DNA from 2 places in the Staphylococcus saccharolyticus genome. Region 2 is predicted to be linked to the other one. Evidence: riboswitches for the same ligand, from Rfam matches in the RefSeq annotation. Region 2 holds a riboswitch; the other holds the start of a gene.
What was found. A riboswitch is a leader RNA that binds a small molecule or an ion and turns the genes downstream of it on or off. The one in region 2 is predicted to bind lysine.
Positions count from the first base shown of each region.

Region 1: another riboswitch for lysine. It lies ahead of DYE57_RS05470 (amino acid permease); the one in region 2 lies ahead of DYE57_RS06840 (aspartate-semialdehyde dehydrogenase).

Region 1 is NZ_UHDZ01000001.1:1,113,566-1,117,064, forward strand. It holds gene thrS (threonine--tRNA ligase) at 1-1,233, shown strand, start outside; lysine riboswitch at 1,285-1,460, shown strand; gene DYE57_RS05470 (amino acid permease) at 1,676-3,181, shown strand; ribosomal protein L20 leader region at 3,238-3,361, shown strand; gene infC (translation initiation factor IF-3) at 3,389-3,499, shown strand, end outside.
Region 2 is NZ_UHDZ01000001.1:1,379,157-1,382,655, reverse strand. It holds gene DYE57_RS06845 (ABC-F family ATP-binding cassette domain-containing protein) at 1-1,372, shown strand, start outside; lysine riboswitch at 1,600-1,776, shown strand; gene DYE57_RS06840 (aspartate-semialdehyde dehydrogenase) at 1,962-2,951, shown strand; gene dapA (4-hydroxy-tetrahydrodipicolinate synthase) at 2,953-3,499, shown strand, end outside.

The DNA of each region.
Region 1 (3,499 bases), 270 kb from region 2:
GAAGAACGTCGTGAACGAGATCACCGCAAAATTGGTGAAGACTTAGAACTGTTTACTAATAATCAATTAGTAGGTGCTGGCCTGCCATTGTGGTTACCGAATGGAGCTACAATACGTCGTGAAATTGAGCGTTATATTGTTGATAAAGAAGTTAGCATGGGATATGACCATGTATACACTCCTGTGTTAGCCAATGTTGATTTGTATAAAACTTCTGGACACTGGGATCATTATCAAGAAGACATGTTCCCAGCTATGAAATTAGATGAAGATGAGGCAATGGTTCTAAGACCAATGAATTGTCCGCACCATATGATGATTTATAAAAACAAACCTCATTCATATCGAGAATTGCCAATTCGTATAGCTGAATTAGGTACTATGCATCGTTATGAAGCAAGTGGTGCTGTATCTGGTTTACAACGTGTTCGTGGAATGACTTTAAATGATTCTCATATCTTTGTAAGACCTGACCAAATTAAAGACGAATTCAAGCGCGTGGTTAATATGATTAAAGATGTTTATAAAGATTTTGGATTTGAAGATTATCGCTTTAGACTTAGTTATAGAAATCCAGAAGATAAACATAAATACTTTGATGATGATGAAATGTGGAAAAAAGCTGAAACAATGTTGAAAGAAGCTTCTGATGAACTTGGTCTAACTTACGAAGAAGCTATTGGTGAGGCAGCATTTTATGGGCCTAAATTAGATGTTCAAGTTAAAACTGCTATGGGGAAAGAGGAAACTTTATCAACTGCACAATTAGACTTCCTTTTGCCAGAACGTTTTGACTTAACATATATTGGTAGTGATGGAGAACAACATCGACCAGTAGTTATTCATCGTGGAGTAGTATCAACTATGGAACGTTTTGTAGCGTTTTTAACAGAGGAAACAAAAGGTGCATTCCCAACTTGGTTAGCACCAAAACAAGTTGAAATTATCCCAGTTAATGTTGACTTACATTATGATTACGCAAGACAATTGCAAGATGAGCTTAAATCACAAGGTATTCGTGTTGAAATCGATGACCGTAATGAAAAAATGGGTTATAAAATACGTGAAGCTCAAATGAATAAAATACCTTATCAAATAGTTGTTGGAGATAAAGAAGTTGAAAACAATGAAGTCAATGTTAGACAATATGGCTCAGAAAATCAAAAAACACTTGAAAAAGATGAATTTATTTGGAGTTTAGTAGATGAAATTCGTTTAAAAAAACGTAGATAAACTTGAAAATAGCGAGGATATCGTGTATATTACAGATGAAACAAAATAAAAATTAGAGTTAGAGGTTGCATTTTTAATCAGTAGGTAATCAGAAGTCGTATGGGACATATGTTGAATTAGCGAAAGGTAACGATGCCGAAATAATTATAAGACCATAAATTATAATTGTTGGGACAACTGTCGATAAGAAGTTGTACTGTCACTGAATGTGATGTGCTACCTTATATAGATAAAACCAAGTGGTTGCATATCTTAAAGGTATGTGACCGCTTTTTGTTTGTGCTCTGCGTAAGCGAAGTATGAAAAGTTGATTTGGACATCTGAAGATAAGTGGTATAATATATAAAAAATTTTCATCAAATTCTCATACATTAATAATACAATGTTGGTACACAGAAATATAGTTACATGTTAGCCTCTAAGAGAAGGAAAGGGAGCATCTATGAATAATAGAAATGAAAATCAAAATGGCGGTGTCCAGAGAGCTTTAAAAGATCGTCATATTTCCATGATTGCTATTGGAGGATGTATAGGAACAGGTTTATTTATGACTTCTGGAGGTGCTATCCATGATGCAGGGGCATTGGGAGCTTTAATTGCCTATGCTATTATCGGAGCAATGGTATTTTTCCTAATGACTTCATTAGGTGAAATGGCAACTTATTTACCTGTTTCAGGTTCTTTCAGTACATACGCAACGCGCTTTGTAGATCCCTCTTTAGGTTTTGCATTAGGTTGGAACTACTGGTTTAATTGGGTAATCACTGTGGCAGCTGATGTCACAATCGCTGCACAAGTTATCCAATATTGGACTCCAATGCAAGGTATACCTGCATGGATATGGAGTTGTATTTTCTTAATAATTATTTTTGCATTAAACTCTTTATCAGTAAGAGTCTACGGCGAAAGTGAATATTGGTTTGCTCTAATCAAAGTCGTTACTGTTATTATCTTCATTATCATTGGTTTACTTACTATAGTAGGGATTATGGGTGGAGAGTTCGTTGGCTTTGATACATTTACTAAAGGTGATGGTCCTATATTGGGAGGTAATCTAGGCGGAAGTTTACTTTCAATTTTAGGTGTGTTCTTAGTTGCTGGTTTCTCATTCCAAGGAACAGAATTAATAGGGATTACTGCTGGTGAATCTGAGAATCCAGAACGTGCTGTTCCAAAAGCGATTAAACAAGTATTTTGGCGAATACTATTATTTTATATCTTAGCAATCTTTATAATAGGCATGCTTATCCCATATGATAGTAAAGCTCTAATGGATGGTGGAGACAGTATTTCTACTTCACCATTTACTCTTGTATTCAAAAATGCAGGCTTAGCTTTTGCAGCATCTTTTATGAACGCAGTTATTTTAACATCTGTGCTGTCGGCTGGTAATTCAGGCATGTATGCTTCTACACGAATGCTTTACTCAATGAGTAAAGGTAAGCTTGCTTTTGATTCATTCGGAAAAACTAATAAAAATGGGGTGCCGTACATTTCTCTAATGGCAACTGGATTTTTAGTTGTCCTTATCTTTGCTTTACAACATATTAATGGTGATGCTTATGAGTATATTGTTGCAGCAAGTGGAATGACTGGTTTTATTGCATGGGTAGGAATCGCAGTAAGTCATTTTAGATTTAGACGTGCGTTTGATAGACAAGATTACGATAAATCTAAATTAAAGTACAAAGCTAAACTTTTTCCTTTTGGACCCATTTTTGCGGGTATACTATGTGTGATTGTTATTATTGGTCAGGACGTTGACTTTATTAAAACAGGCGACTTTGATATAAGTCGATTTTTCATAACTTATATGGGGATTCCTGTATTCCTAATTTTCTTCTTTTATCATAAGTTACGATATAAAACAAAAAAAATACCACTTGAAAAAGTTGATTTAAGACAAGATGTTTCTATGGAAGAAATTAGACATCATGATCATAAATAAAAAAGATTTGACTTACATGTTTATTACTGATATGATTAGCGATGTTGAATACGAAACGAACCAAGTAGAAGCACCCGCTTCTCACCTGTAGCGACGCAAAAGCAGTTGGCAGGTTAATCATGTTACACAATAAGTGTGTGGAAGAAGAGCGGGTAGTGATACCCGCTCTTCTTTTTTGCTTGGGACAATTTCGTAAAACTCTGGGAGGTGTCAACCATAGCAAAAGATCAAACTCAAGTTAATGAGAAAATTCGTGCAAAAGAACTACGTTTAATAGGCCAAGATGGTGATCAAATTGGTGTGAAATCTAAACGTGAA
Region 2 (3,499 bases):
TGTATTAGATGTTGTTATTAAGGGTCATGAGCGTTTATATGAAGTGATGAAAGAAAAAGATGAGATTTATATGAAACCTGATTTCAGTGATGAAGATGGTATTCGTGCTGCTGAACTTGAGGGAGAATTTGCAGAGATGAATGGTTGGAATGCTGAAGCAGATGCTGCTAATCTATTATCTGGCTTAGGTATTCAAACTAATTTACATGATAAAAAGATGGCTGAACTTGAAAATAATCAAAAGGTTAAAGTATTACTTGCGCAAAGTTTATTTGGTGATCCTGATGTATTGCTACTTGATGAGCCTACTAACGGTATAGATATTCCTGCAATAAGTTGGCTAGAAGATTTCTTAATCAACTTTGATAATACAGTTATCGTTGTTTCACACGACCGTCATTTCCTAAATAATGTATGTACACATATTGCTGATTTAGATTTCGGTAAAATTAAACTTTATGTTGGAAACTATGATTTTTGGTATCAATCTAGTCAATTAGCTCAAAAAATGGCTCAAGAACAGAATAAGAAAAAAGAAGAAAAAATGAAAGAATTACAGGATTTCATCGCGCGTTTCTCAGCTAATGCATCTAAATCAAAACAAGCAACAAGTCGTAAGAAACAATTAGAAAAAATTGAGTTAGATGATATTCAACCATCATCAAGAAGATATCCTTATGTGAAATTCACACCTGAACGTGAAATTGGGAATGATTTGCTTACTGTTGAAAATCTTTCTAAAACAATCGATGGTGAGAAAGTGTTAGATAACATTTCATTCACAATGAATCCTAATAATAAAGCGATTCTTATTGGAGATAGTGAAATTGCAAAGACTACATTATTAAAAATTTTAGCTGGTGAAATGGAACCTGATGAAGGAAATTTTAAATGGGGTGTGACGACATCATTAAGTTACTTCCCTAAGGATAACTCTGAATTTTTTGATAATGTAAATATGAATTTAGTTGAATGGTTACGTCAATATGCTCCAGAGGATGAGCAAACTGAAACGTTTTTACGTGGTTTCTTAGGTCGTATGTTATTTAGCGGTGAAGAAGTTAAGAAAAAAGCCAGCGTGTTATCTGGTGGTGAAAAAGTTCGTTGTATGCTTAGTAAGATGATGTTATCGAGTGCAAACGTACTATTATTAGACGAACTCACAAATCATTTGGATTTGGAAAGTATTACTGCAGTGAATGATGGTTTAAAATTATTTAAAGGTTCAATCATCTTTACTTCATATGATTTTGAATTTATCAATACGATTGCCAATCGTGTCATTGATTTAAATCAACAAGGTGCCTTATCTAAAGAGGTTCCTTATGAAGAATACTTGCAAGAAATTGGTGTTCTACAAAGTAATCAGTAATAAATAGTTTTATTTAAACATGGTCTTAGAAGATTAGATTCCTTTTAAGGTCAGGTTTAATTTTATTTGTATTCGTTATTTTTGACTCATCTTTTGTAAGTGTATTGTATAAAAAGTGATTTTTAATAATAAAATACACTTAAATTTTCTGTATATTTTTAAAAATCTAACATTTTGGTTTACAGATATATGTGCTCTATGTATAATGAAACCATATCAATTAAATAAGATTTAGATGAGGCGCATCGATCATGAGTAAATTTTAGAAAATTGTCTGCTAGCAACTGAAATTGAAAGGGTGAGATGCCGAAACAACTCATAATAGCAGTTATGGGTCGTTGGACTTTATGGTTAAGAGCTATAAGTTTGTCATTATTTTTAAATAATGGAGTGCATCACTTGTACATAAATGTAGAGCAAGTTCGCTCATTCCGAACTTGCTCTTTTTGTATACTTTTGTCATTGATGCTGAAAATGGTCAAAAAGCGGTCGAAGAATTATACAGTGCTTTCGATATTTAATAATCATGTGATATATTTATTATAAATTTTCAAAATATTACCAATATTACAAATGGAGTGACTTTATTATGACAAGATTAGCAGTAGCCGGAGCAACAGGATTAGTAGGAACAAAAATGTTAGAAACTTTGGATCGTAAGCATATTCCTTTCGACGAATTAGTGCTTTTCTCATCAGCGCGTTCATCTGGCAAGCAAGTAGAATTTCAAGGACAAACATACACAGTTCAAGAGTTAACAGATGAAGCAGCAAGTGAACATTTCGATTACGTGCTAATGAGTGCTGGAGGAGGTACTAGTGAACATTTCGCCCCACTATTTGAACAAGCGGGTGCAATTGTAATTGACAACTCAAGTCAATGGAGAATGACGGAAGATGTAGATTTAATCGTACCAGAAGTTAATGAACCTAAATTAACACGTGGAATCATTGCTAATCCTAATTGTTCAACAATCCAATCTGTCGTACCACTTAAAATTTTACAAGATACATATGGCTTAAAACGTGTTGCTTATACAACATATCAAGCTGTTTCGGGTTCTGGTATCAAGGGTAAAAGAGATTTATCTGAAGACGCTAACTGTAAAGCACCAGAAGCTTATCCTCATCCTATTTATAACAACGTTTTACCTCACATCGATGTTTTTCTAGAAAATGGTTATACCAAAGAAGAACAAAAAATGATTGATGAAACAAGAAAAATTTTAGACGATAAAGAATTGAAAGTAACTGCCACTTGTGTACGTGTACCAGTTCAAGACAGTCACAGTATTGAAATTGACGTTACTTTAGATAAAGAAGCTAACGTTAAAGATATTCAAAAATTATTTAATCAAGACGACAGGGTTGTTCTTGTAGATAATCCAGAGAACAATGAGTATCCTTTAGCAATTCATTCTACAGGTAAAGATGAGGTCTTTGTTGGTCGTATCAGAAAAGATGATTCATTAGACAACTCTTTCCATGTATGGTGTACATCAGACAATTTACTTAAAGGTGCAGCATTAAATGCAGTTCAAGTACTAGAACAAGTTTTAAAAATGAAAGGAGAACAATAATATGACTCACATGTTTGAAGGCGTTGGCGTAGCACTAGCTACACCTTTTACAAATAATAAAGTTGATTATGACGTATTAGAAAGACATGTACAATTTTTATTAGACAACGATACACAAGCTATTATAGTTAACGGAACTACAGCAGAAAGCCCTACTTTAACTGATCAAGAAAAAGAACAAGTGCTTAAAACTGTTGTAAACATAGTTGATAAACGTGTTCCTATTATTGCTGGCACTGGTACTAATAATACTCAAAAATCAATAGAGTCATCACAAAAGGCTAAAGAAATTGGTGCAGATGCAATTATGCTTATCACACCTTACTATAATAAAACGAATCAACGTGGCTTGATTAAACATTTTGAAACAATTGCAAATGAAGTGAAATTGCCAGTTGTATTATATAACGTGCCTTCTCGTACGAATATGACTATTGAAGCGGAAACTGTAGAAACGCTTAGTCATAATGAATATATTGTTGCTCTTAAAGATGCGACGAATGATTTCGACTATATGGAAGAAGTTAAAAAACGTATTAATGAAGATG